Regions from separate parts of the Pseudoalteromonas sp. MMG033 genome, predicted to be linked through region 3. Evidence: predicted binding sites of a transcription regulator. Region 3 holds the regulator's gene; each other region holds the start of a gene.

Region 1 (7,577 bases), 470 kb from region 3:
ACGCTGAATGGTTCGAAGTAACCGGGTACGCAAATGCTTATACCGCTGACCGCGCAGCAGCTAGACAGGAAGCTGTTCAAGATGCAATAACACAAGCGCTAATTTTCTCTGGTGCTACCGTTTCTAGCGTGCAAACACTGGCTGATGGTGTGCTTGCTCAAGATCACATCAAAATAAAAAGCCATGGCGAAATACAAGAAATCAACCTCGTATCTGAAAATACCAAAGATGGTGTGATGAGTGTCACTCTGCACCTAGACATTTTTCCTAAACAGCAGCAATGTCCAGAAGAGTCCTTCAATAAACAAATCACTATTACGCAAAGTCAGCTTATGCAACCACATCAAGCAAGACTTGGTCAAATTTTTGACATACACAAATCAGCCAGCGAACGCATGTATCAAACCTTGATGCAGCGTAACATGACGGTCAAACCGATCCCCTTTATTGATAAAAGTATTAATGTACGTGCTTTCTTCTCACAAAACTTCGATTACGATGATAAGCTTATCGAAAGCTTGACGGCTACTAGCAATAGTCAATATGTTTTGCTCAGCCAAATCACCGATTTGGCCAATACACAACAGCTAAATAGCGAATATGCTTTTTGGCAAGATGATGAATACGTGAGAAGCTTTAAAATCGACTTTGCTGCCTTTGATGCAATCAGTAAAGACAAAGTATGGCAGCAACATTATAGTGTTACGGGTATTTGGCCTTATGAGAAAACCAAAATAGTCGACGTATACAGTGATACTTTTTGGCATACAGATTATGGAAAGCGTATTCAAGGCGTTTTCAATAGCCTCGCTCAAGATCTAAATCAAGCATTTGCATGTTTACCTACACGAGGCCGCATACTTCATAAAGACCAAGACCAGTTGGTCATCAACTTAGGGCGCGCACATGGCCTTAAGATAGGCCAAGTGCTGAGTATTGCACATCGTAGCGATGTCGCAGGCGAAAGAAATCAATTCTTTACTCGCAGTATTCAAACCATCAATCGTGTCAAAGTCACACAAGTTAATGCACAAAATGCCATCGCGACAAATATTCAAAATAGGCCAATGAATAACATTCAGATTAATGACATTGTGGAGCTTATCATCACACCTGCTGAGGATTATGCTTTATAACAGGCCGGTTATATCGTATTGAAGGAGCATTATGGCGTCCCCGGTAGGAATCGAACCTACATCAAAGCCTTAGGAGGGCCCCGTTTTATCCATTAAACTACGGGGACACACACTTGTGTCAAAACACCATAAGCATTTGTTTATGAATTATATTTATAACAGTGTAATGGCATCAATGACAAGTCATTTGAGAAAATAGATGTAACAGTAACTAGATATTTAATCTGATCACTCTAAGGTGAAAACAACTTCACTGATGGCCACAACTGCGGCCATCTTTGTCATTTGTAAGTGACTGTCGCACTTGGATGAAGAATAAAATAAGGAATAGTGACATTGCTACTGGCAACCACTAACCGATTGTCAAAATCAAGCAGCCGGGTATTCACCTCGACACCTCGATCGCGATAGATCATTGTTCCCGTTAACACATGACTCGGTGACGGACTTTTTGGCAGCCTTTTTGCGTCACGAGATAAAACGAAGTCGCCATTGACTGTCACAGCAATCCCGCGATGAGACTTAAAATCTAGCGCTGGGTAGCCCATTTTCTGAAATTGATGGATCATGGACTCAGCCAACTGATTTCCAAGCTGATTACTCCTTCTGAGGCTTCTATCAAAGCTGACAAAACTCGTTATTGCCACGGCTCTGGGAGAAACCCCTGTCATAGAATCTGTTAACTCTAATGCGATTTGACCCGCATAATTAGATAGCTGTTTATTATGCTCGTAGGTAACAAACCCTGGGTCTGAATAGACAACATCCGGCTGTGAATCTAACTCATTAGCCAAAGCTGCCAACTGCTGCGCTTGCTGATCTTTTACTGATTGCTGACCTTGTGGAACAATTTGTGCGTGCCGTGAACTTTCGCACCCCGCCATAAGCGCTATACAGCCCAGTATCAATATACTCGTTCTCATCACCACTACCTACTTGCTCTTTCCAAGCGAATACCATCGTGACCAATTCCATCACGAAGCGCATTGACGACGGATTGCGGTAAAAAACCTTGTGCAGTTCCAACAACAGCCTTGCTTTTTACCCCCACAATACGTGCATTAACCAGCACACCACCTTGATGATTTGCCAACGTGCCGGCAAGCACATAATTGAAAGTATGCTCATCGGAGAGCTCTAAAAAGTCACGACTAAAAATGAAGTCGCCCTGCTTAGTCACGCGCATAAAATCTGTGGTTTTAAAGTCTACAACAGGGACCCCAAAGTTATGTAATTCATGGACAAAGCTCTCAGATAACTGATTCCCGAGTAAAGACCCATAGTTATAATCTTCATCAAGAAAAACAAAGGTCGCAACCGCAATTGGCGTTCTATCGTTCACATAACGCAGATTCCCTATCATATCTTGCATTAAGTTTTGTACATAATGGGTCACATTGCGACTCGCCATTTGCTGTGAAACAGTCATCCCATGCATACCGCCAGGATGAACTTGAAACTGACTCTCAGAGCTGCCAAACGCGTTTTTATCGACCATAACCGCATTGCCCGCATATTGCTCACTGTCCGTATTCATACAGCCAAATAACATAGGCAATAAAAGTGATAACGCATACTTTTTCATATCTTTCTCCGTTAATATTGGCTGCGGTGCAGCAAGCCATCACGCATTTGCACTTGCTCTTCTCCCCAAAGGGTTTCTTTGGGTAGGCTTATAGAAGCCGCAGATACGGTTTTGCTACTGACCATATCTATTAATCTTGCATGTATCGTAAAGGAATTAATGCTTTCACTTACGCTACCTGTGAGGATCAGGTCAAACTTATGTCGCTCTTTAAGTTTATCAATATCGCGACTCAAAATAGTGTCCGCTTCTTCTGATAAATTAATCGACTTTTGCATCCGAAATTCAACCACCTGCAACCCCATTTGTGTCAGATAGGTGATAAAACTTTCTTGCACCTGATTGCTTAGACCCGCGCCTTGATTACTTAAGGTATCGGCGCCTAATTCATTATCTTTAAAAAAGCTTGTGACAGCGACTGAAGCACCAGGCTTTAGAGGTCGACTATACTGACTAAGCTGCGTAGCCATCTCTCCCACATAGCTGTGGACACTGCGCGCTGGGGGGGCTTGTTTTTCAACCTTTTCTGATTCTGGTTGTAGCCAGGCGCTCGAACTGCAGCCTGCTAACAAGAACATAAACACCAAGATTAGAAATCGCATATTATCATACCTCTGAGTTAGTCTTCTTTAACATGCAAAAATCGAACCACTTGATGGCTATATAAGTAAAACAAACACCTTATTAGATTAGTTATTCATATGTTGTTTATTCTATTAACTAACTTGATGCTTGCTATTGAACAACCGATATAGGCTCAACGTTACATGAGATTTGAGTTCGCTGTAAATTAAGGCAAGCGCTTGCCGCCTGACCTTCTTGTTCAGAATAACCATAACCAAGTAGATATTTGTTACGCTTTTTATCGTGCATAAAAAATGTTTGATTGGATAAATCTTGCGGTATTTTTTTGGAAATAATCGTGGCGTAAGCCTGCAAAATTGTGAGGGAGTCAAACTGCCCAAGCACAGCCACATAACCAGTTAAATTAGGCAAGTGTTCAACCATCATATCCACTTCAAGCAATACATCTCCTTGGCTTGAAAATACAACTTCAACTTTTTCAGTTTGCTTAAATTGATCCGATGTATGCTTTTTTACTCTGGTCTCATAGTTACCTGGTCTGATCCCGCTAAATACATAATACCCGTCATAAGCCGTCTTCACTGTTTCTACCACTTGCTGGTACTCATTAACGAGCTCTATTTCAGCATAAGGCAATGGCACCTCATTACCCTCAAGATCCTTTTGATATGCAATCCCCTCAAACTCTCCTGCATGTACAACTGGATATTCTAAGTAAGCTATAAACCCTTTTCTCGGTGTAATTGAACGGCCATCATGGGCCGAGATATAAAAAGGATCGGGCAGAGAATCCGCATCAAGTACGATGTCTGTTTGACGATTTAAAGGCATATTTCCTAGCAAAGCGGTGCCTTTACTATCAGTAAACGCTTGCGCAAATCCTTGTAAAGACTTAATCCGAACGCCTTCAAGCATGACATCATTGCCATCGAACTTCGCATTATTGTTTTGATCTAAGTACACTTTTACCAACACTGAGCCTGAACTTGCTAATCGTCTATCACTGATAAAAAACTCATTACTATAGCCCTCATAACCAAGGCTAAACTGACCTGTTAGCCCAAATTGCCAGTCATGATTTTGAAAGTAACTAAATTGACCTGTCAGCCTAAATTTGTCGTTATGCCAATTTAGACCAGCTTCAATTTCGTAATTATCATCTAACAAAGACTTGGTATAATCTAAATCTATGCCTAGCTGGCTATTTATGACTCGACTAAGTTGTATGTGGTAATCCGTTAATTGACTAATCGGCTGCGACATATAGCCAACTCCGACACGGCCATACGTACTACCCACTCTCCCCTGCCAGCGTGCAATGCCACGTATATCAGAAGCTTGCTCTCCGTCAAGCTGAGTATAATCTAATTGATGACTGAGCGTACCAAACCTCGTTGCCACCGAAAGCAAGTTAGAGGCAATAAAATCACTGCCAGACAGGTTTTTTCGCCAATTAAGCGTATTTTGATAATTCAGTCGAATGTCGCTATTTTGATACAAGCGACCTGATGCGCGAAGCGTCAAATCTTGTATTCTGTTGTATTGTGCATTTTCATTATCAGTCGCGCTTTTTTTATCTGATACCACAGCGCTTATTGCATGTTGATTTATCTGAGTACGCCCTTGTAGTTGGTATATTCGCTCGCCGCGCTCATCATGGCTGTAATCAAAGTTAATGATGCCTTTTTTCCATACATCAAAAACTAACCCAGTATTCAACTGATACGCATTTTCTTGCCCCTCTAGCGCAATACGAGTACCTGAATAAAAAGATAAAGCATCACTAATTCCATAATCATAGCGACTGAGGAGATTCCAGCCTGTATAACTGTCAGTGCTGATACCTGTCCCTAATAAAGTTTTTCCCATATCGACAATCGATGTATCAAAATAACCTTTACCTGCTGAGATACGACTGCCAGCCACATAGTATGAGCGGCTCTCTTGCAGAACTTGCCCTTGGGGCCCATACATGATCAACTCAAACTCATTGCTACCAAAATAGAGTTCTATATGTTCAAAGTCATATAAACCAGATTGGACGCTTAACCTTTGATCAATCATCAAGCCATTATGGTACAGCTCGACATCCCATCCTACTTGTATTGCACCACTTATTCTCACTGCTTGTGTATCAATCTCCTGAAAAAGCGGTCTATCCGTGATCCTTAAACCACGTGCATGTGTTGATACAAACTCCCCCCCTATACGCGTACCAATAATATCCCCAGCTTCTACTTTATTTATTGTCAGCGGGCCAAGTGCAATGCCTTCTTTCTCTTCTCTGGTTATATTCACTCGTCCTTCATCTAACAAATTGCCATTGCGACCACTTAAAAAGTAATTCGCATTCCAATAAGCCAGGTCTTGACTCCCTAACATAGAGACTGAAAGACGTGTGTCACTTTCATTCGTGGTATTCAGTGACGCTTGTATATCAAACAGTGGAGGGCTCCACACTTGATATGGCGTCTCTTTCCAAGGCAATACAGAAGATTGCCTCACAGACTTGGCTGCAAAGCGACGATCCTGTCTTGCTAAACGCATTTCAATGGGAAGCTTTTGCTCGCTAAAAACTTTCAGCTTGAGATCTTGGTAATTGATGTTGAAATGTAATTTGAACCACTTGGCCAGTAAGGTTGCATCGACATACACTTCGCCTTGGGTTTCCATGATGTCTTGTGCGTTTAATTGCTCCTCAGCCTGTCCAGTACGGACGCGAAGGGTCGTCAAATTTAAAGAGAAGACTTGTGCCTGTTCAATATACCACCCGGAATAACCCTTGCCGTCATCGTCAGATGCTATCGCAAAATCCAATGCAGAGAAAAGGCTTTGTAGCTCTAATAAAACGCCATTGTCACTCTTGATTGCAAACACTTCTGACAGGTAATATTTATCAACATACAGTGATAAAAAAAGTGCTTCACCACTTTGAATACGGTTGCTCCCATAACTGAGCACCCTCTCATTATGCGCATTAATACCATCTTGTTTGGCAAAAGTAACCAGCGTCATTGTCGCACATATACTCAGTAGTGCGACAATACAAAGCCTATGTAGCACGATTTTATTGAGCAATCACATTGAAAATACGCTGTGAGAAAACCGTATCTCGATATTCCTCTTGACCGGTATACATCAGCTTTAATTGACCTGAACCACGAATAGCCTGACCTTGTAAAATATTCAACTCAACACTGGTTTCGTCTACCTCAGGATAAATTGCATAGTTATTGGCTATAGCGACTTTAGTCCACTCTTTTTTACCGTTCGGCTGCCAATGCGCTGTCAACTTTCCCAATGCGCTTGCTGCGCCACTTCTTTTTAATTTAACCGCGATAACTGGTTGCCCGTGAATGTTCGAAGTATATTGCGCAGAGCTAACGGTTACCTGCGGTACATCAACCCCTTTTCGATACATGACCGGAATACTGTAGCTCAATATCATATTGAGGCTAATCCCTATCGCTTCTGATTGACCTGGATTCTCTGTTGGCAATGCTTGAAACAGCAAGTGTGAGCGATATTCGCCATCACGCATCCCTTGTTTTCGTCTTAATGCTAATTTCACAACTTGTCGCTCACCAGGCGCTAAATGAACTTGTCTTGGCGTCATTCTCATTAACTCGCTGAGCTTCCACGGGCCCGCTTGTTCAGCCGTTAAGTCTTGATAACCCCCTTTTGCCAATGCACGCTTCTCTTTCCAGCCCAAGCGGTACGTTTTTGCTTCAGAGCCATTATTTATTAAGAACACTTTCGCTGTGCGCTGCCGTTCATCAAACACAACACGGGTAGGTGAAATCATCAAAGAGGCATTTACTCCTTGACTAAAAACTGACATCGCCATAACAGCAAGACAAAAAATATATTTTTTCATAAGAAGTATTTAATAATTCAATTCAATATTTGCCCAGACGCGATATGTGCCATCTGGATACTGGGATGGTTGTGCACTCACTTCGATTGTGCCACCAATTTTGAGGGCAGCATTTCCTTGCGAATCGCTGACAACACTATTGATATGCTCTAACTGCACCAGTTTTATACCGGGGACATATAAGTTAGAGTGCGACAGTAAAGGTGTGACAATGCTGGTTGACACAGAGATTTGATGCAAAGGAGGCAACGAAGATAAACCCAGCTCTGCAGCATTGCCGCCAGAGACCAAATGAACCGCTCCGCTTGTCGTATTTTGCCCATTTACACCGATTTTAACACGACTCGTCTGGCTGTGATCTGAAATTAATATAGTGCCAAAATCTAAAGGCGTA
Region 2 (7,577 bases), 1.3 Mb from region 3:
CTTAAAAATACGTGGTAAACCGATAGATATAATAAAAGTTAATATTTCCGACCCGTTTAGGGAACTTTCCAAGCGCTGCGATATCACATACATTGATGAAACAATGGAAGATGATATACTATCCACTTGGACCGATACAATTACCTTAAATATGGTAACTGTAGGCGAAAGTATCGAATTTTTAGAAGGGGGTGGGATTGCTTCCTTGGTCCAAGAAGGGAGTAAAATTCGGTTATATATTAACAGGCAAGAAGTTGCACAACACAATTTTAAAGTGCTCTCTCGACTACTCGCAGTTTCTAAGTTCTATCCTAACTGATTTTACTTGTTAACAATTGAATATACTCCTATAATCGTTAACATTCGGTTTTATTATATAACACCGAAGTTTTTGTAAATAAAACATTCCGAAAAGGTTAATTAATAATGCAAACGCCAGTCATTCTAATTGTTGAGGATGAAGACGTAACTCGACTGAACCTCGTTAGTTTATTTGAAGCCGAAGGTCATAAGGTAATTGAAGCCATTGATGGCGATGATATGCATGAAAAATTGACAGCAAACGACGATGTCAACTGTGTAATCATGGATATAAACCTTCCTGGTAGAAACGGCTTAATCTTAGCTCGTGAGTTACGCCAGAAAAAAAATGTAGGCTTAATTTTCTTAACAGGTCGTGATAACGATGTCGATAGAATCTTAGGTTTAGAGATCGGTGCTGATGACTACGTCACAAAGCCGTTTAACCCTCGTGAGCTAACTATTCGTGTACGTAACTTAATTTCACGTACAGGTTCAACACCAGAAGAGTCGGCTATCGACAGTAATGGTGTGATCACTTTTAACGGGTGGGAACTAGATGAAAATAGTCGCTGCTTGACTTCACCGACAGGTGAATCTAAGCGTCTACCGAAAGGTGAGTATAGAGCCCTTCGCTTAATGCTTGACTCTCCAGGTCGCATTTTCAGCCGAGAACAGCTTATCAAGCACATGACAGGACGTGAGCTACGTGCAAACGACCGTACTGTTGATGTTACTATTCGTCGTATTCGTAAGCATTTCGAAACTGACAGTAACACACCTGAGCTTATCAGCACAATTCATGGTGAAGGCTACCGTTTCATCGGTAAAATCGATAGCACTCAACCATAGTTCGCTAAGAGTTTTCAGCGAGTTTTGCAATTAATGAGTGAAGGGCACCCTGCCCTTCTCTTATTAATTCTTCCAATTCTTCCACCCAAAGTTCACGTGCTTCACCAGTCACTGCTTCACAGTCGGTCTCCATAACCTTGGCATGTTGCTGAACAGACTTGAGACCAACAGATCCCGCAGCGCCTTTTAATTTATGCGCAACCGAACCGTACTCAGCCACATCCCCCTCTTTATTTGCTTCTTTTAACTCGTCGCAATATGTAGGGTTAAGCTTAGCAAAAAGCTCACAGCTGCGTTTAAAAGTATCGACTCCCATTGAGGCAACAAAGTCGGTGATTGTTTCTATATCCAGCAAGTTTCGCTCTATTTCTAACACTTCAATCGTATTCTGTTGATGTGTGTTGGCATCTTCTTTAACACTGTCTATGCCAAATAACTCAGCTAACATTTTATCAAGCTTAGTGGTGTTGATTGGCTTTGCCAGCGCACCTTGAATACTGATCCCCTGAAGCTCTTGCTCAGCACTGCGCACATTGGCAGTTAAAGCCACGATAGGGAGCGCATCAAAATGACTATCTGCGCGGATCTGCCTTGCAACTTCGTCGCCATTCAAGTCAGGCAATTGCATATCTAATAAAATGAGGTCCAAATCATCTTCTGTCTGTACCAGTGATAACGCATCTTCACCTGTCTCTGCCCAAATGACCTCATGGCCTCGTTGCTCTAAAAGGTTTGTGGCAATTTCAGCGTTAAGCGGAACATCTTCAACGAGCAGTATATATAGCTCTCTTCCTGCATAACTTTGCTGATTTGGCGCAGCACATAGCTCTAAAGGTATTTCAACATCAAAACGACTACCCTGCCCCGGCAAACTGCTGACCGTTATAGAACCTTTCATAGCCTGAACGAGCGCCTTGGTTACCGCCAAACCAATACCAGAACCAATCGCATTATTACCTTCTGTGTCTGGTGCCTTATAATACATATCGAAGATCTTATCTTGCTGCTCAGCAGATATACCAACCCCTGTATCAATAATACTCATCGATAGCCAAGGCCCTCTTTCGCGATTTTCTCTACGACACTCTAATGTCACATTGCCGCGGTGCGTAAACTTCACGGCATTATTGATAAGGTTCCATAGTACTTGGCGTAATCGTGTTGGATCTAAAAGCGCATAGACATCCAAAACACCTGAACGTTGGATCTTAAATTCCAACCCTTTTTGACCAGCGATCAAGTCTGAGAAGTTAACCACGTCATTAATAAAATCAGAGACATTGATACTGTCAGTCGCAATATCTAATTGCTCTCTATCAATCTTATCTAAATCAATAATGTCATTAAAAATATTCCCAAGCGTTTCAGCGCTCGAAAAAACCGTATTGCACCAACTTTTTTGCTGCTGCGTCAGCTCAGTATCAAGCAGCATTCTGGTCAAGCCAACAATACCATTGAGTGGCGTTCTTAGCTCATGGCTCAAAGTGGCAATAAACTTTCCTTTGTCCTTATAGGCTGTTTCTAACGCTTGCTCTGCTTCCTTACGGCTTGTAATATCACGTCCAAACGCAAGCAAGCCAATATATTCTCCCTCATTATTGATAAAGGGAAGCTTTCGCATTTCAAACCAGCGGTTTTCATCCTTTACAGGGTACTCAACATCCAGAGACAGCGTTTGCTGAGTGGCACTGACTTGCGTATCAGTTTCCAGCACCTTAGGAATAACTTGATCTACGAATATCTCATCAGCTGTTTTACCTATTAACCCTTCACTGTCTATACCGATGACTTGTTCAAACTTTTTATTACACCCAGCAAAAACACCATGCTCATCTCGGTAATAAAATAAATCAGGGGAGGAATCTACAATCGAGCGCAATAACATACTTTGCTGCGCAAGCTCTTGCTCGGCTTTACGGCGCTCTGTTATTTCATTTCTCAGTTCAGCGATTGCACGATGTTTGGCATGCAACGCCATTTTACGTTCGTCGATTTCATTGTTAAGGCGATTAATATTATCTTTTAGAGTCTGATTCAAGAGCTTTTCTTGCTGTGTTGCTGAATCTAAATACTCCTTTGAGCTTTCCAATTGACGGATGGCAAATACAGCAACAGAAATCAATAATGGCGAAGTGAGCGCAGCAAACACAACGACAGAGAGCACATTAACGAGTGTTACCGAACCTAATGCCACATAAAAAAACATACAGGATAAAACCAATGACGCGACCAGAACGAGTACATAGGCAATGGCACCCGCTTTTCGCTCACCGTATTTTCGAACCAAATTAGAAAGAATTCGAGTCCAAGACCCGAATGAAGAATCAAGCATAATAATAGTCACCTTGTTAACGCAGCTATTATACCTCAGCTGAGCACATATGCGAGCAACCTAGGAGAGTAACTTTGTTGAAAAATCTCAAACGCTTAGCTAAATACTGAACACAATTAACCTTACAAAAAATGTGATAATGTATCAAATATTGCACAATACATGACATTTTCTTTATTCAAAATGAGAATATCCACAGAAAAAAAACTCGTTTTAGTGTAATATAAAAGCATTTTTGATGTCGTGATTAAAGAGAGTTTAGATGCCAACTTCAATGCCGGACATTGCGCACAGTGCAGATGCGCTGCAAACAGGAACTTTAGAATGGGTAGGAATGGGGGATATCGAGCTACCACTGCAGTTAGCGAGTAAAGACCTCAATGAGATCCCAGTTAATGCTAAGGCCGATGCCTTTGTCAGTTTAGACAAGCCTGATGCAAAGGGCATTCATATGTCTCGGTTGTTTTTAGCTTTAGATACACTTTCTTGTGAACAAACACTGACACCAACTACATTAGCGGCTGTGCTTGACCAATTTGTGACAACGCATAAAGATCTCAGTAATGCGGCAAAAGTTGTCCTTAATTTCGAGCTGCCTCTGCGCAGAGCTTCATTATTAAGCGGCAAACAAGGCTGGAAAAGCTATCCTGTGTCCATTACCGCCACAATGAAAGAGCAAGCGCTTAGCATTGAACTGGCTGTTGATGTCACCTATTCATCCACTTGCCCTTGCTCTGCAGCACTTGCAAGGCAGCTTATCCAAAATGCATTTGAAGAAAAGTTTGCTGGTCAACCACTGGACCACGAAAGTGTGCATGCTTGGCTTGGTACAACTGAAGGGATCCTTGCCACACCACACTCACAACGCTCTATCGCTAATATCAAGGTACAACTACCAACTGATGTAAAAGAGTTTGATATTAAAGGCTTAATTGACATTGCAGAACAAGAGCTTAAAACCCCAGTTCAAGCGGCAGTAAAAAGAGAAGACGAACAAGAGTTTGCAAGATTAAATGGTCAAAACTTAATGTTCTGTGAGGACGCAGCAAGAAAGCTCAAAGCACTGCTTGATAAGCAAGATTACAGAGATTTTTACGTCAAAATTAATCACTACGAATCACTGCATGCACACGATGCAGTTGCCTACGCAGTCAAGGGCGTAGAGCAAGGTTACACAGCATAACCATCTGACTGGCGTTAAATATCGTTTTTAGCGCCATCAAATCACTTTCGGCACACTCTTTGCTTATAAATTATCAAAGTCAAATTGTTGTCGTGGAGTGATTTATGGAATTAACACTTTTAGCTATTTTAGCGCTCGTAGTTATTGCCTCTATCGTAATTTCTAAATATACCGACGTGGGTGGCAATCCTTATCCGTTTAATCGAAAAGAGTCGGTTTTTACCACTGTCGAAGCGTCTTTTTTACAACTTCTCGAACGCGCAGTCGGTGATAGGTACAAAATTGTTAGCCGAGTAAAATTGGTTGATGTAATTGAGTGCAAGCCTGGTCTATCTAAAAAAGCACGCCGTTCTGCGATTACAAAAGCACAGAACAAGCAACTGGACTACGTCCTAGTCGACAAAAGCACGTTAAATATTGTTGCCGCTGTAGATCTGGTAAACAATTCAAATAAAAATGGTCACAAAGCACAAAAAGACTGGTTTGTCAGTGGCGCATTAGAGTCTGCGGGCATCCCACACATTAGGATGAAGATAAAGTCTGGCTATAAAAGCCCTGAGGTGCGTGCAGCTATCTTATTTAAACTAGGTCAAAAACCTGACAAGACCAAACCAGTACGCAATCGTAACAACAAACCTGCGGTTCTATCTCCATCTCAAGCAAAAGCAGCTAGCACCCAGCTTGCTGAAATCTAACCCCCTAGTCGCTGCTGGATATTTCAGCAGCGACTTCCACAGTTTTACTATCAAAATAATGCTTTCAAAATAAGAATGTATATAATGAGCAGTAACTAAAATACTAAGAGATTAATTATGAAGATTGGCATTATCGGTGCGATGGAGCAAGAAGTTACAATTTTACGTAACACCATGCAATCTCCTAAAACACTTACAAAAGGCGGGTTCACATTTTATACCGGTGAGCTTGGTGGTCATGAAGTAACGCTTGTGCAATCAGGCATTGGCAAAGTAGCCGCGACAGTAGCAACAACATTGCTTATCGACAACTTTGAACCTGATTGTGTTATTAATACAGGGTCTGCCGGTGGTTTTGAGCCTTCTTTGAATGTCGGTGATGTAGTGATCTCAAGCGAAGTTCGCCACCATGATGTTGACGTCACTGCATTTGGCTATGAAATTGGTCAGGTACCACAAATGCCAGCAGGCTTTGCAGCGCACCCAGCACTAATCAAAGCATCTGAAGCGAGCATTCATGCTGTCGGTGATATCCAAACTATGGTTGGGCAAATTTGTACAGGTGATTCATTTATGTGCGACCCTGTGCGCATTGAAAAGACTCGCCAAGATTTCCCAAACATGCTTGCCGTTGAAATGGAAGGCGCAGCAATTGCACAAGCATGCCACGTACTGAATACGCCATTTGTTGTGATCCGCTCACTGTCTGATATTGCAGGTAAAGAGTCACCGCAGTCTTTTGATGAATATTTAGAGGTTGCTTCTGTGAACTCTTCAAAATTAGTTGTCGCTTTACTTGAAGAACTACAACAGGTAACCCTGTAAGTGACCCTCGCTGTATTGCAAGCCCAAGAGGGCTTGCTTATCTTTTGCCTAGCACTCTTATCTGCATTTGGCTTAAAATTATCTAAACTCTATCACCCTAATACGGTGTTTTCTCTGCTTGCTAGTAATTTAGCGAAACGCGTAGTAAGGCAAAAAAATACTGACGCTCACCACACCCTCAGCGGCGCGCTGGCCTGTTTTTTACCCATTATTACGCTTGTCGTTTTACTTTATGCTTTGTCATATATTTCTTTTTACCCTCAATGGTTTGGCGGGCTCATCTTATTCTTGTGCCTAGATACCCACTTTGAAGGACGCACCAAACGCATAGCAAAGCTTTTGTCCCTTGGCCAAAAAGGGTCTGCAAAGCAGCTCTTAACCAGCATAGTCAATAGAAATACAGACAAACTCTCTGAGGTCGGAATAATCAAAGCCAGTCTGGATTCTCTAGCATTGAATACCGTACGTCACTTTTATCTGATCCTCATTTTTTATATTGTTGCAGGGCCTTATCTCGCCTTAGTTTACAAACTCTTATTGCTATGCGATCACAGTTGGCGACAACAACTCAGCATCCAGCACCCGTTTATGCGACCTGTACAACGCACAATCTATATTTTAGAGTGGCTACCACTGCGTGGTTTTATCCTTATCATGGCACTCACACAAAACCTATCGAAGACAAATCATTACCTTAAGCACTATGCACAGCATTACGCTAATAAAAACTCAGGATGGGTACTCGCATTATTCTCAGCCAACTTGAATGTGCAACTTGCGGGACCGAGATTTTACAACAACGAGCGTTTTGACAACATCCGGATTGGCAGTGATAGGCAGCCTGAGATAAATGATATACAGCAAATGATTAAACTGCTGGGCAGCATGCGGTTGTTTTGGTTAGGGTTGACTGTTTTAATTTGGTTTGCAATTAATTTGATATAACCAAGCAGCAGCTGCTACTTGGTTATCTAATCTGACAGTTAGTTTACCGTTACTTTAGCAAACTTACGTTTACCAACTTGGTAAATCTCACAGCTGCCTTTAGCGACTTCTAACTTAGTATCAGTGATTTTCTCTTCACCATTAAGCTTCACTGCACCTTGTTTGATCATGCGCATGGCTTCTGACGTACTCGCTACAAGACCCGCTTCTTTTAATAAATTAGCGATAAACGTAGTGTCGCCTTCAATGCTAATTGATACCTCAGGGATATCATCTGGCAATGCATTCTTCTGGAAACGCTTAATGAAGTCCTGATGAGCGGCTTGTGCGTCTTCTTCACTATGAAAGCGAGCAATCATTTCTTTTGCGAAATCAATTTTGATATCACGTGGGTTACGACCTGCTGTCACTTCTTCTTTTAATGCTTCAATCTCTGACAAAGACT
Region 3 (7,577 bases):
GAGAAATGCCACTGCTTATCATCGTGTCACTGGGCGCTTGGTATATCATCAGCGATAACTACTTTAGTGCTACTGAAGGCTTTGTTTTATTGGCTGGGTTTGCAAGTTTCATCCTTGGTCTGATTTATATCACCAAAAATAGCAGTAAAGACCAAGAAGATGATCCTCTCGTTTCAGAGGCATGTGATGAAGTACCAGATAATGTCCCGACCAAAAATGCCCTGTTATGGCTCGTTGTGGGCATGATAGTACTGCCTGTCAGTGCAGATTTGCTAGTTGACTCTGCTGTCGATATCGCAAAATTTTTTGGTATGAGCGACTTGTTAATTGGTTTGACAATCATTGCAATCGGCACCAGCTTACCTGAGCTTGCGGCCTGTGTAGCAGGTGTACTAAAAAATGAAGACGACCTTGCTCTGGGTAACATCATAGGCTCCAATATTTTCAATATCCTTGCAGTATTATCAATCGCGGGCATATTAAACCCTGCTCAACTGGATATGAATATTTCCCAACGCGATATCTACGTCATGTTAGGTGCGACTGCTGCGCTCATTATCATGAGTATTAACCTCAGAGGTAAACGACAAATTAACCGTATTGAAGGCGGCGTACTGCTTGCCGCGTTTGTTGGCTACATGTATGCAATTATCTAGGAGTAAGTATGGATAAGCACGTATTTATTGAGTCCGCAAAACGCGTACTCGATATTGAGCAACAAGCGATTAGCGAGCTCAATCAGTATATAGACAACAGTTTTATCTCAGCTTGTGAGCTAATGCTTAATTGCACTGGCCGTGTAATTGTCATCGGCATGGGAAAATCAGGTCACATTGGTAATAAAGTTGCGGCGACACTGGCCAGTACAGGCACTCCCTCTTTCTTTGTTCATCCGGGCGAAGCGAGCCACGGGGATTTAGGTATGATCACCGCCGAAGACGTCGTCTTGTTGATTTCCAATTCAGGTGAAACTGGCGAAGTTGTCGGCATTATTCCTGTCATAAAAAGAATTGGCGCACGCGTGATCAGCATGACTGGCAACGCAAACTCCACAATGGCGCAGCAAGCGGATATTCACCTGTGTATTAAAGTTTCAAAAGAGGCCTGCCCGCTCGGTTTAGCCCCAACTGCGAGCACCACAGCGACACTAGTAATGGGGGATGCATTGGCGGTTGCTTTACTTGAAGCAAGGGGCTTTACTGCGGATGACTTTGCACTCTCTCATCCAGGTGGCAGCTTAGGTAAAAGACTATTATTAACGCTTCAAGACATCATGCATAGCGGCAGTGATGTACCAATGACTCCGCTGGGGAGCTCTATCAAAGACGCATTATTCGACATGTCAGCTAAAGGCCTAGGTATGACTGCCATCGTGAATGAGCAAAAGCAGCTATGCGGTATATTTACTGATGGCGATTTACGCCGTGTTATCGAACAAAAAGCCGATTTGCATAATGATACTATTGATTCAGTGATGACTATTTGTTGTACTACGGCATCGCCTGATATGCTGGCTGCTGAAGCCCTTAATATCATGGAAAAAAAGCGCATTAATGGCCTAATCGTCATTGATGAAAATAAATACCCTATCGGGGCACTCAATACTCAAGATCTACTGCGAGCAGGAGTACTATAAACATGCAATTTAGTGAGCTTTATCAAGCAATCTCTGTACAGACAAGTGACAAAGCGAAATCTATCAAGCTGCTAATTTGCGATATTGATGGCGTATTTTCAGATGGTCGTATTTATTTAGGTAACCAAGGTGAAGAATTAAAAGCATTCAACACCAAAGATGGTTTCGGGATTAAAGCCTTAATTGAAACCGGTGTTGAAGTTGCCGTCATTACTGGACGACATTCAGAAATTGTTAAGCAACGTATGACTAGCTTAAACGTAACGCACATTTACCAAGGTCAAGAAGATAAAATTAAGGCTTACGAAGAATTGAAAAGCCGATTAAATTTATCCGACAACCAAATTGCGTATATTGGCGATGATGGTCCAGATATACCTGTAATGCAAAAAGTTGGCTTTGCTGTTGCAGTTGCTGACGCACACCCACTGGTAAAAAACTTGGCCCATTATACGACCATGCTGCCAGGTGGGTTTGGCGCTGTCAGGGAGCTAACCGACTTATTAATGCTAAGCCAAGGTAACGAATTACTCTCTAAGGGGAGCAGTACATGACCAATTTGCGGGTTATTTTACTCGTAGTTTTCGGTGCTGCCATGCTGTGGCTTTGGTACCCCTTTTTGACGCAAACAGAACAGGCATCACGGCAAGAGCAGGAAACAATCGCTCAGCCCGACTACGTTGCGATTGATTTAAAACAGACCTCATTTGCTGAAAATGGACAACTGAGTTATCAAATTACGGCACAGAGAATGGAGTTATATCAAGAGCTGGGGTTTAGCCACTTTGAATTACCCATTTTTGTTTTACATAACGGGCAACACAACTGGCAGCTCACTGCCAACGAGGCCACCTTGTATGAAAACGACACGCTGATTTTAGAAGGCAACGTAAAAGCGACGAACTTGAACGACAATGCCATGATCACAGAGATAGACGCAGATAATCTTCGACTTGAAATCAGTAATCGAATAATGCGTTCAGAGCAACCAGTGATCATTACTGGCCCGAGCTTAACCATTACCGGTAAAGGGCTAATCGCCGATCTCAATATTGAGGTCATTGAACTCATTAACCACACTGAAACGATTTATGATAAGCAATAAATTAAGTGCAACCCTACTATTTACATGTGCTATCGCACTTTTGCCACAAAGTGCCCTTGCCAACAACACGCCTGAGCAGGTGATCATCAGTTCAGGTAAGCAGCAAGCGCAATTACAAACAAATATAGGGGTTTTTGAAGAAAACGTTGAGATCATTCATGGCCAACGCAAAATATTCGCAGATCGACTCGAAGTCCACCGCAGAGAAGATTTAGGGGAAAACAAGCAGTTACTGGTTGCAACGGGATCTCCTGCAATTTTCCAAGAGCAGCAGACCGATGGCAGCCTATTAAAAGCCACGGCACAAGAGGTACGCTATGATGTTGCAAATCGCTTGCTCACAATTAAAGGCAATGCCGAAATAAGCCAAGCTGGTCAAAAGATTTCTGCCCAAGAGATCCTCTATGATATGGAAAAACAACTTATTAGCGCGCAAAAGGCAAACGAGGAAGGTAAACGAGTGAGAACTGTTTTACTCCCTGTAGATAAAGAGCAAGATGGTAACAAGGAGCCACAGTGAGCACACTAAAAGCGACAGCACTGGCTAAGAGTTATAAAGGCAGACAGGTTGTAAAAAATGTTGAACTAAGTGTTGAAGCAGGCAGCATCGTTGGTTTGCTCGGTCCAAATGGCGCAGGTAAAACCACTACTTTTTATATGATTGTTGGCCTAGTACCAAGTGACAAGGGCAGTATTCATATTGATTCACAAGACATTACTTTGCTACCGATGCACAGCCGAGCTCGGTTGGGTATTGGATATTTACCACAAGAATCTTCGATATTTAGAAAGCTAACCGTTTATGACAATTTAATGGCGATCCTTGAAACCAGAAAAGACCTCAATAAAGCCCAACGAGAAGCAGTATTAAACGATTTACTTGATGAATTTAATATTCAGCATATTCGCTCAAGTTTAGGAATGGCACTGTCTGGTGGTGAGCGTCGCCGCGTCGAAATTGCTCGCGCTTTAGCCGCAAATCCTAAATTTATTCTTTTAGATGAGCCTTTTGCTGGCGTTGATCCGATTTCAGTGTTAGATATAAAGAAAATTATTGAGCATTTAAAAAACCGTGGGATCGGCGTATTGATCACAGATCATAATGTTCGCGAAACTTTGGATGTATGTGAAAAGGCATATATTGTTTCCCATGGTGAATTAATTGCGTCAGGCACACCTGAACATGTTTTAGCGGATCAAACCGTCCGAGATGTCTACTTAGGCGAGCAATTCAGGCTATAGTTAAGAATAAGCGTAACAACGAAAAGGATTGTTAGAGATACATGAGGCAATCGCTACAGCTGCGCATGGGGCAGCAATTAACAATGACACCACAACTGCAGCAAGCAATTCGCCTGCTGCAGCTGAGCACATTAGACCTCCAGCAAGAAATTCAAGAAGCGCTGGATAGCAATCCTTTATTGGAAGTAGAAGAAAACGAACAAGAGTCTTTTGATAACAGTCTAGATAAAACCCATGAACAAGCTCAGACCACAGAGAAAGCAGAGTCTAGCGTTGATGATACTGCTGAAACACAGCTGAGTGACTACGAGCAAGACACAGATACGGCGCTCAATAAAGAAACGCTCAGCGATGAGATGGCGATGGATGTCACGTGGGATGAATATATCAGTGCTGCACCAGTCAGCTCGTCTGGCCCAATGCCTGAGGATGAAAGCGTTTATCAAGGTCAAACCACTGAAAGTCTTCAAGAATATCTGATGTGGCAACTAGAGCTCACTCCATTTAGCGCAACAGATAGACTTATTGCGCTGTCAATTGTTGAGGGCGTCGATGACTCAGGGATCCTAACCGTATCTTGTGAGGATATTGTCGATAGCTTAAATAAAGATAATGACCAAGAGCCGGTTGAATTAGATGAGGTTGAAGCCGTCTTAAAACGTATTCAATTATTTGACCCTGTTGGTATTGCGGCACGCAGTCTGCAGGAATGCTTAATTGTTCAACTAAATCAATTTGCCATAGATACACCTTGGCTCGAACAAACAAAACATGTCATTGAAGAGCACATAGACCTATTAGCAAATCGTGATTATCGTACTATCATGAAGAAAACGAAGCTCAAAGAAGGCGAGCTCAAAGAAGTGATGACGCTAATCCACAGCTTGAACCCCAAGCCAGCTGCAAGTATCGTTCAAGAAGAAGCTGATTATGTGATCCCCGATGTCTCGGTCAAAAAGATAAAAGGACGTTGGGTTGTTGAACTCAATCCTGACTCAATGCCCAAAATAAGAGTTAATGATCATTATGCTGCAATGTCACGCTCAGTTAAATCAAGCAGTGACAGCCAATTTATTCGCTCGCATTTGCAAGAGGCGAAATGGTTTATTAAAAGTTTAGAAAGCAGAAATGAAACTTTATTGAAAGTTACCAATTGCATTGTTCAACAACAACAGGCATTCTTTGAACATGGCCCTGAGGCAATGAGACCTATGGTTCTCAATGATGTTGCTGAAATGGTTGATATGCACGAGTCGACAATATCTCGGGTAACAACACAAAAATTTATGCACACGCCTCGCGGCATTTATGAATTGAAATACTTCTTCTCGAGCCATGTTAGTACCGAGAACGGTGGGGAATGCTCTTCAACAGCAATTAGAGCACTCATCAAAAAGCTAATTGCTGCAGAAAACTCAGCTAAGCCTTTAAGTGATAGCAAAATTGCAGATGTATTAGCTGACCAAGGTATTAAGGTGGCAAGACGTACTATTGCCAAATACCGAGAGTCTTTGGCTATTCCACCGTCTAATCAGCGTAAAAGCTTGATTTAGGCGTAACAAAAGAAGGAAAAATGCTTATGCAACTAAATTTAACTGGTCGCCATGTAGAAATTACCGATTCATTAAGAGACTACGTAACAAGTAAGTTTGCGAAGCTAGAAAGGCATTTTGATCACATCAACAACGTTCATGTAATCCTAGATGTCGAGAAACTCATTCAAAAAGCCGAAGCCACATTACATGTAAATGGCGGCGAGCTATTCGCTTCAACAGAACACAAAGACATGTATGCAGCTATCGATGGTTTAATCGATAAGCTAGATAGGCAAGTCATTAAACATAAAGAGAAGCTAACTCGACATTAACCATGAAACTTAGCACACTGATCCCTGAGGACTGCAGCAAGGCTGCGGTCCTTTTTAATAGTAAAAAAAGAATACTCCAATACATCAGTGAATTGGCACAAGAAAAAATTCCAAATGCCAATCAGCATGATATTCTCGAGGCACTGTTAAATCGCGAAAAGCTAGGCAGTACAGGTATTGGAAAAGGTATCGCTATTCCACACGGGCGATTGGCGGGATTAGATAATATCATTGCCATCTTGCTTGTAAATCAACAGCCTATTCCATTTGATGCTGTTGACGACCGCAATGTAGATATTTTTGTTGCGCTCATCGTACCAGAAGGTGAAAATAAGCAACATTTAGAGACCTTAGCTAGTATCGCTGGTAAACTAAATGATAAGCATTTTTGCAAGAGACTTAGACAAGCAAGTAACGATCATGAGCTTTACCAAGTCCTTGTTGAGTTTGATAAATAATAGGAACAAATCGTGGAGCTCATAATTATCAGTGGCCGCTCTGGCTCAGGTAAATCCGTCGCATTAAGAGTATTGGAAGACTTAGGCTATTACTGCGCTGATAATATCCCTGTAAACTTACTACCTGCTTTAGTACGCAGTGTTTCAGACAGCTATAATAAAATTGCTGTCAGCATTGATGTGAGAAACTTACCAAAAGAACAGCAGGAGTTTCATGATATTTTAGAGTACTTGCCAGGCTTTGCTAAACCAAAAGTATTTTACCTTGATTGCGATGACCAAACACTAATCAAACGTTTTTCAGAAACACGGCGATTGCATCCGCTGTCACTCAATGACTTACCGCTAGACTTGGCAATAAAACAAGAAAGAACTTTATTAGATGTCTTGATACGTCGTGCTGATATCACCATAGATACAACCGACTTGAGTGTCCACCAATTGGCTGAAAGCGTTCGAGAGAAAATCTTAGGCCAAAAAGATAAACAACTCATCATCACATTTGAATCATTTGGCTTTAAACATGGTATTCCTAAAGAAGCAGATTACGTATTTGACGCGCGGTTTTTACCAAACCCGCACTGGGAACCTGAATTAAAACCTCTAACAGGCTTAGACCAACCGGTTATCGATTACTTATCGAGTCACAGCATAGTACAAAAGTTTGTGTGGCAGATACAAACCTTTATGCAAACTTGGCTGCCACACTTGGAGCGTAATAATCGCAGCTATTTGACTATCGCCATTGGTTGTACCGGTGGCCAGCACCGCTCAGTATATTTAGCGCAAACACTTGGTGAACGCTTTCAAAGAACACACTCTAACGTCAAAATTCGCCACCGAGAACAAGAGTAATGCAACAGCAATACCAAGGGGTTTTTCTAATAAAGAACAAGTTGGGTTTGCATGCTCGAGCAGCCACTATATTGGCGCAACTCTCAACCCAATTTGATGCAGAAATAACGCTTTATCAAGGTGATAAAAGCGCTCCGGGAGACAGCGTGTTAGCATTGCTGCTGTTAGAGAGCAGCCAAGGCAAAGAAGTCAAAGTGAGTTGTACAGGCCCTGATGCAAAGAATGCCTTAATCGCTATTGGTGACCTTATTGAAGACAAGTTTCATGAAACGGAGTAACTTAGTTTTTATTTAATCTCTTTCGTAAGATAACTTACTACTTCTGTACTTGTCATAATACTGCAATAGCGTATTTTTATTTTAAGCAGCTATAATCAAATATTATTTTATCTATTACAATATGATAAGTCACATT
Region 4 (7,577 bases), 970 kb from region 3:
CCATCCCACCAAAGTTAATACGATTACCCGCAAAAGTGCCGGTGCCGATATTTGTTCCACCTTGTGTCAGAGTGTAGCTATTTGGTGTGCCAGCGGCCATAGTAATAATAATTTGGTTGCCTGTCGCCGCTGCCGCTGGGTCAGGATTATAATTTGCTTTGTGGAACTGCTCAAAATCAGCCTGCTCTTTTACGTAGACTGTACTCGCTGTTACCCCACCGGTATTATTGAACCCCGTGTTTTGTGTCACGTTCAACCTTTGATCGACACTTTCGAACACATCGAAGCCATTGTCACTTGACTTGATCTCGACGCCCTCTGCAACCTTTATCTTGTGCTGACCTTGATCCCCATTGTAAGCATACCTTCCTGTTGCACTGTCATAAGCGTAGGTCTTGGTATTATCTTGATATCCAGAAAAGATATAACGCCCATCTTCGGTTTTAGCATTCATTAAATCGAGTACTGCTGTTTTTATTGCACTTAACTCTTCAGACTGAGAAGCTCTATCTGGTGAAGTTAAAGCACCATTACCTGCTTGCACTGTCAACACATGAGCACGAGTTAAAGAATCTTTTATGTTTTCAAGTACACCCTCTTGCGTATCAAGTCGACTTTTTAACATAGTCAGATTCTTTGTATACTGCTCATTAGTTTGGATTCTATCTGAATATAGTAATGATCTTGCCATAGCTGAAGGATCGTCAGAGGCCGTTAATACTCGCTTCTGCGTATTAACTTGCTTCATTGATTTATTGACTTCTTGCTGACTATTTAAAATAGAGTTCAAGTTGTTCTTAAAAATCATATTATGAGATAAACGCATAATTACCTCGCAGCATTAATTAATGTATCAAAGACAGTACGAGCAGCGCTCAAAATCTGTGCAGATGCTGTATACGATTGCTGAAAACGGAGCAAATTTGCCGCTTCTTCATCTAAGTTCACGCCGGCAACTGATTCAAACCACGCTTCTGATTGAGCCGCAAGGGCATCATAGGCAGCGCCATTAGTTTTTGCTTGATTAGCTATAACACCAATCTCTGTAACCAACCCCGCATATGCTTCATTAAACGTCTTATGATTATCTGCCACCGTTGTTGTTACAACATTTTGACGTACTAATTGTCCTGACTGCAATTGACTCAGTATCAACCCATTACGGTTATCATCAAAGCCACCTTCATTAAATTCAACCGTATATGTATCTCCGGTAGCGGGCTCGCCATCTATATCAAAGTCAAACCCATAATTTGCATACACACCTCCAGCAGACGCCAAAATGTTCTCTCGAGGTGCCGCCGCTATAAATGTTGTCGTACCATTACCATCAGTGATTGTATATTCGTCAGGGTTTGCTGTTTTCTGTATGGTAATCGTACCTTGCGCAAGCGACGGTGGATTTGTCGCCGCGAAATTACTGCTAGCAGGATCCGTATTGGTCACAGAACCAACTGAAATGGTCGCATTACTTACATTCCCAGCTGAGGATTCGGTTCTAATCGGAGAGGCTAAGGCGACGCTTTCTGGCCTGTCGGTTGCTAACGATAATGTGCCAGCAGCCGCGGAGTTAAGCTTAATGTCAAAAGTATCACCATCATTAGGTAAAGCAGCTGCACCGCTTGCATCTGTAAAGCTGATTTGCAGCCCATACAATTCAGTTCCAGCTGGTGCAGTTGTCGAGTTTAATGGGTCCGTGTAAGCCACATTGGTTGGAGTACCAATGGTATTGCCAAATGCATCGATTGCCGCAATCGTGACTGTATTACCTGCGTTATATGTCACTCTAAAATCTGTTGCAGGGATCTGATCACCTTTTCCGGGCTCTAGCGTTGCGGATAACTGGGTTGCGCTGGTATTCGAGCGGTGGGGAAAACCAGCCGTAGTTGGGATAGTAAATAAATCACCACCCAAGTTACCATCCAAATCCATGCCTAATCTATTCTGCTGGTTAAATGCATCAGCAAGAGATAGCGCAATTTGCCCCAATTGATTCTGAGCGGGTACTAAAATTTCATCTCTAAATGCCAGTAGCCCACCAATTTTGCCTTGAAGCTTAGTTTGATCGACTTCTAAAGCAATCGCACTACCCTCTGTAACATCGAGCGTTAACTCTTTTCGGTTCGGATCTGGATCCCCATCAAGAGAAAATAGGTTAAATGTGCCATTTTCCATCACCACAGATTGACCAGATCCAAGAAAAACCAATTTTTCACCATTTGAACCATCAAGTACCTCTATATCAACGAGTTCAGACAGCTCTTTTATTGATTGATCGCGCTCATTCAGTACAGAATTAGCATTGTTACTATCAGGATTCGCGTTAAGCGCTCCAACTTGACCGTTAAGGTCACTAATTTTTTGAATTAAATTGTTTGCTTCTTGCGAGTATATTGCGAGCTGCTCATTAACAATATTATTTTGATCAAAAACGATACCTGATAGACGATCCATTTGGTCAATCATATTTTGTGCATCGGTCAGAAATAGGGAACGTGTTACAGTTGAAGAAGGCAGATTCATTGCTTCTTGCAAGTTATTGAATAAAGAGTTGATACTCGTATTTAAGTTGTTTGACTCTTCACCAAACAAAGTATCTACACGTGCTGACTCAGCCACAAACTGTTCATAGTATGATTGACTAGATATGTCACGAATTAATTGCTTTTGAGCAAACTCATTCAATAGCCTTACTGTTTCACCGCGACCAACTTGGTTGCCAACCATCGTCGCATGTTCAGTACGTTCTCGGATATAACCAACTGTATTTAGGTTAGCAATATTTTTACTGGTCGTTTGCAATAGCTCACTACTTGCTCTGACGCCCGAAGTACCAATGTTCATCAAGTTAAAAGACATATTAGTTTACTCCTTGACGCATAAACGATGTCACTGCGGACTGAAAGTGCGAACCGCCTAATACATTTTTTATCTTATTGGCATAATTAGGATCCGTTGCATACCCAGCTTGTTGCAAAGCGTCTAAGTATTCACTCGGTTTAGCCGCTTTTTTGAGGGCGTCTTGATAGCGAGGGTTAGACTGTAAAAAGTTTACGTAATCACTGAAGCTATCTTTTAGCGACTCGTAAGCACGAAAGTTTGCTTGTTTTTTAACAGGTAAGCCCTGTTCAAATTCGAGTGTCATTTTACTGGCACTGTCTCCTGTCCAGCGGCTATCCGCTTTGATATTAAATAAATTAAAACTACTATTTCCGTCAGGTTTTGCTATCACATGCTTGCCCCAACCCGTTTCTAAAGCGGCTTGTGCTACCATAACAGCAGGGTTTAAGCCGATTTTTTCAGCCGCTGATTTCGCGTAATCCCACAAAGTATTGATAAACTCTTCAGGGCTTTCAAAAGCTTGAGGGTCAGTTTGTTGTTGCTGAGCGACTTCTTTAGGTGCTGACGTAGTCAACTCAGTACTGTCTGGGGTATTTGTATGTGGAGCTTGCCTACTGACTATTTTATCGCTTTGGATCTCCGCCCCTGTGCGAATAACTGAAGAAGGCATATAACCATCTTTTTGCGGAGAAAGTTGCTGAACAATCAAATCAGCTAAGCCTAAACTACCTTTACCTGACAGCTCTAGAGCCATCTGCTGGTCATGCATGTCTCGGTAAAATTTAACACTGCTCGAATTGAAAGGACTATCTTTGTCTTCAAATGCTTCATTGGCTTTACGCATACTGCTCAATAGCATTTGCGTAAAAATTGATTCAAATTGCTCCGCAGCTTTTTTCAACGCCTGCTTTGATGCATCACCGTCCCCTGCACTCTTTAATGCATCCTGTCTCAATGAGTTCAGGTTGTTTAAATCAAAAAAACTTTGATTATGTGTAGGATCAGTATTCATGGTCAAAAACACGTCGTTAAAAAATGAATACTTAATCAAATGCAAATATTAGGCCAAAAAAAAGCCTCATAAATATGAGGCTAACTTTTTGATTATAAAATAAACTATATAACGACTAATTGACCATGTATTGCACCCGCTTCTTTTAACGCCTCTAATATCGCCATCAAGTCACCAGGGGCAGCGCCAACTGCATTAATTGCACGAACTAAGTCATCAAGGCTACTACCTGGGTCAAATACAAATGCTCTCGAGTCATCTTGATCAACATCCACAATACTTTGTTGTGTAACGACGGCATCAGCATCCGTCAAAGGTTGTGGCTGTGACACATTTGTTTGCTCAGCAATTGTCACTGTTAATCCACCGTGTGTTATCGCCGCTGGCTGTAACTTCACATCTTTACCAATTACAATCGTACCCGTTCTTGAGTTAACGATGATTTTTGCTGAAGTATCTGCTGGTTTAAATTCAAGATTTTCCAGAGTAGACAAATATGCCACTCGTTGCGATGGGTCTCTCGGAGCGATGACTCTCACAGAGGCTGCATCCAGTGCGCTGGCACTATTAGGCCCCACTAGTTCATTTATTCTGTCGGCTAAGCGTTTGGCTGTTGTAAAATCAGGACGGTTCAAATTAAACGTAATATGATCCCCTTGTGTAAACGGGCTTTTAACTGCTCGCTCAACCATAGCGCCATTGGGAATTCTGCCAACTGTAGGGGTGTTAATCACCACTCGACTCCCATCTAAACCTTCAGCGCCTAGGCCCCCAACGATCATACTGCCTTGTGCTATTGCATAGACGTTGCCATCGACACCTTTTAAAAATGTCTGCAATAATGTACCGCCTCTCAAACTTCCCGCACTACCAATAGATGAAACGGTGACATCAATACTTTGCCCTGGTTTTACAAATGGCGGTAAATCGGCATGTACAGCAACAGCTGCTACATTTTTAATCTTCGGTTTTAGGTTACCCGGCAGGGTGATACCAAAACTGTTTAACATCGCTTTAAAGCTCTGTTCTGTAAACCGACTTTGCTCACCGGTCCCAGGCAGACCCACCACCAAACCATAACCTATAAGTTGGTTGCTTCTCACTCCTTCAACGACACTGACGTCTTTAATTCGCTCAGCTTGTGCATTGACCGATATGATAAGGAGCAATGATAAAATTACACTTTGCAGAATACGCATGATCAACTTCCTTAAAACGGCATTAATGTGCTCATGAAGAATTTAGTTAGCCAGCCTGCACTCTGCACTTCTTGCGTCTGACCTTTTCCTGAATACTGAATGCGTGCATTAGCAATTCGATTTGATTCAACCTCATTTTCTGCGGAAACATCTTGCGGCCGCACTAACCCTTCTAAACGAATAAACTCTTCACCCGTATTTAGCGTTAGCCATTTCTCACCGCGGATCACCAAGTTGCCATTGGGTAAAACCCTCATTACATTTACTGAGATGTTACCAAACAAACTATTTGATTGATTAGCTTGTGCATCACCTTGGTAAGAAGAGTTCGCACCCATATCCAGTTGAATGGCGTCACCGCCAATATTGACAGGCGCGTTACCAAGACCTAGGAAAGGGTCCACATTGACTTCACTGTCTTTATCTAATTTAGAATTAGCCGCTTTGGAAGCTTGGGTAGACTCTCTAAGTACAACCGTAATTATATCGCCGACTCTCACTGCTTTTTTATCTGAGTACAGATCATTTGAATATGAGTTGAACAGCGAGCCCGTTGTGACAACTGGCTCTGCCTCCATTTCAGGATACATAGGTGCGTAATAAGGGTCATCTCTGACAACATCACTGTTTTCAGTAGACATACACCCACTTAAGCCTAAACCTAACGTAACTACCAATATACATTTACGCATGATCTGCCCTACCCTAATTAAAGTTGTTGGTTGATATAACTCAGCATTTCGTCAACCGACTTAATGACTTTAGAGTTCATCTCATAGACGCGCTGGGTTTCAATCAAGTTTACTAACTCTTCAGTCACGTTTACGTTCGACGTTTCAAGCGCACCTTGAACCATAGAGCCCAATCCTTCGACCCCTGGGTTACCTTGCACTGGGGCGCCACTTACAGCTGTTTCTGTATACAAGTTTTGTCCAATCGGCTCTAACCCTGATGGATTGATAAAGTCACTGATAACTAATTGGCCAATAACTGTGTTTTCTGCCTGACCATTGATACTTACTGATACTTCACCGTCTTGAGATATGGTGATGGAGTTCGCATTATCTGGTACTGTCATTTCTGGCTGTACCGGGAAACCTGCACCTGATGTAACAACACGACCGGTTTCGTCCGTGGTGAACTGTCCATTTCGAGAATACGCAATGGTGCCATCTGGCATTTGTATTTCAAAAAAACCTGGACCTTGTATCATCCAGTCCAAAGAGTTTTCAGTGCTTATCATATTGCCCTGAGAAAAGTTCTTTTGGTTAGCCACGACTTTAGAACCTGCACCAAGCATTAAACCTGAAGGTAGCTCAGTATCCTGTGATGAGCGCCCACCGGGCTGATTGATATTTTGATACAGTAAATCTTCAAAAATAGCACGGCTCTTTTTATAACCAACCGTACTGGCATTCGCCAAGTTATTTGAAATAACCGAAATATCTGTTTGCTGAGCATCAAGCCCTGTTTTACTTATCCACAATGCTGGATTCATAATCTATACCTCACTCTCTTAAACTATGCGCAGGAGCGAAGTGTGTCGCTCGTCAATTTCTTCTGCTGACTTCATTAATTTAATTTGCATCTCAAACTGTCTCTGATGGTTTATCAAATCCACCATTTCATGAACGGGGTTTACATTAGACATTTCTAAATATCCACTCATCACTTTTGCCGTTGGAGATACTTCGCAAAAACCACAATGCCCATCATCAAGCTGGTCTTCTTGTGGCCTAAATAAACCATCATTACCTTTTTCGAGCTGGTTATTATCAGCGGTAATTATTTTTAGCCGATCAACGGTTTCTAAGAAGTTTGCTGGGGCCCCCTGAGGACGAACTTGAATGGAGCCATCATCACTAAATACCACTTTATCGATAGGTAAAGGTAATATAATCGGGCCGCCTTCGCCAATTAATTGACGTCCATGACTTGTGACCAAAGCCCCGTCGCTAGTAATGTTCAAGGTACCTACTTTTGTATACGCCTCTTCACCACTGGCATCCATGACACTGATCCACGACTTCTCATCAACCGCGATATCTAAATCACGACCTGTTTCTGCAACCGCGCCGCTTAACATATTAGTACCAGGGCGCTCTTGCATGGCAAATACCCGTGTTGGTAAGCCTTCACCAAAAGCTTGCATAGAGCGAGCTTGTGCAAAGTCTGCTTTAAAGCCTGTCGTATTAGCATTTGCTAGATTGTTCGCCTTGAGCGCCACACCTCGCAAGCTTTGCTTAGCGCCTGACATGGCGATATAGAGCATTTTATCCATGAGAACGACCTAAAACTGTTCAATATATAGTGATAAAAGCAATATTAGTGCCAAGGTGAGTGTCAAAAAATAAAAAAGCCGCAAACGCGGCTTTTTACAAGAGATAAATATTATCGGATCTGAAGGATATTCTGTTGCAGTGTTGAATTCACTTCAAGTGCACGCGAGTTTGCCTGGAAGTTTCTTTGCGCACTGATCAAGTCAACTAATTCATTTGTTAAGTTTACATTCGATTGCTCTAATG

The links. The regulator sigma-54, encoded in region 3, starts transcription at its own class of promoters, with help from an activator protein. The targets are predictions, from matches to a motif close to GTTGGCACGNNNNTNGNNT.
Region 1: a site for sigma-54 is predicted at 3,356-3,374, ahead of AC2CZC_RS02295 (FlgO family outer membrane protein). Genes of this name have one in related genera too.
Region 2: a site for sigma-54 is predicted at 4,714-4,732, ahead of AC2CZC_RS09770 (DUF2726 domain-containing protein). Genes of this name have one in related genera too.
Region 4: a site for sigma-54 is predicted at 3,893-3,911, ahead of flgJ (flagellar assembly peptidoglycan hydrolase FlgJ). Genes of this name have one in related genera too.

Annotation. Positions count from the first base shown of each region.
Region 1 covers NZ_CM170070.1:488,727-496,303, forward strand. The annotation lists gene AC2CZC_RS02275 (flagellar assembly protein T N-terminal domain-containing protein) at 1-1,136, shown strand, start outside; tRNA gene AC2CZC_RS02280 (tRNA-Arg) at 1,169-1,243, opposite strand; gene AC2CZC_RS02285 (FlgO family outer membrane protein) at 1,418-2,059, opposite strand; gene AC2CZC_RS02290 (FlgO family outer membrane protein) at 2,065-2,721, opposite strand; gene AC2CZC_RS02295 (FlgO family outer membrane protein) at 2,733-3,323, opposite strand; gene AC2CZC_RS02300 (carboxypeptidase regulatory-like domain-containing protein) at 3,457-6,321, opposite strand; gene AC2CZC_RS02305 (fimbrial biogenesis chaperone) at 6,374-7,183, opposite strand; gene AC2CZC_RS02310 (DUF4402 domain-containing protein) at 7,193-7,577, opposite strand, start outside.
Region 2 covers NZ_CM170070.1:2,229,945-2,237,521, reverse strand. The annotation lists gene AC2CZC_RS09790 (YfiR family protein) at 1-319, shown strand, start outside; gene arcA (two-component system response regulator ArcA) at 427-1,152, shown strand; gene arcB (aerobic respiration two-component sensor histidine kinase ArcB) at 1,157-3,484, opposite strand; gene folE2 (GTP cyclohydrolase FolE2) at 3,747-4,667, shown strand; gene AC2CZC_RS09770 (DUF2726 domain-containing protein) at 4,772-5,362, shown strand; gene mtnN (5'-methylthioadenosine/S-adenosylhomocysteine nucleosidase) at 5,480-6,187, shown strand; gene AC2CZC_RS09760 (cobalamin biosynthesis protein CobD/CbiB) at 6,188-7,132, shown strand; gene tyrS (tyrosine--tRNA ligase) at 7,171-7,577, opposite strand, start outside.
Region 3 covers NZ_CM170070.1:955,146-962,722, forward strand. The annotation lists gene AC2CZC_RS04505 (calcium/sodium antiporter) at 1-656, shown strand, start outside; gene AC2CZC_RS04510 (KpsF/GutQ family sugar-phosphate isomerase) at 779-1,636, shown strand; gene kdsC (3-deoxy-manno-octulosonate-8-phosphatase KdsC) at 1,639-2,190, shown strand; gene lptC (LPS export ABC transporter periplasmic protein LptC) at 2,187-2,741, shown strand; gene lptA (lipopolysaccharide transport periplasmic protein LptA) at 2,731-3,261, shown strand; gene lptB (LPS export ABC transporter ATP-binding protein) at 3,258-3,983, shown strand; gene AC2CZC_RS04535 (RNA polymerase factor sigma-54) at 4,025-5,536, shown strand; gene hpf (ribosome hibernation promoting factor) at 5,563-5,850, shown strand; gene ptsN (PTS IIA-like nitrogen regulatory protein PtsN) at 5,853-6,308, shown strand; gene rapZ (RNase adapter RapZ) at 6,321-7,163, shown strand; gene AC2CZC_RS04555 (HPr family phosphocarrier protein) at 7,163-7,441, shown strand.
Region 4 covers NZ_CM170070.1:4,945,537-4,953,113, forward strand. The annotation lists gene flgL (flagellar hook-associated protein FlgL) at 1-826, opposite strand, end outside; gene flgK (flagellar hook-associated protein FlgK) at 829-2,859, opposite strand; gene flgJ (flagellar assembly peptidoglycan hydrolase FlgJ) at 2,861-3,853, opposite strand; gene AC2CZC_RS21475 (flagellar basal body P-ring protein FlgI) at 3,958-5,052, opposite strand; gene flgH (flagellar basal body L-ring protein FlgH) at 5,064-5,744, opposite strand; gene flgG (flagellar basal-body rod protein FlgG) at 5,762-6,550, opposite strand; gene AC2CZC_RS21490 (flagellar basal body rod protein FlgF) at 6,569-7,333, opposite strand; gene flgE (flagellar hook protein FlgE) at 7,444-7,577, opposite strand, start outside.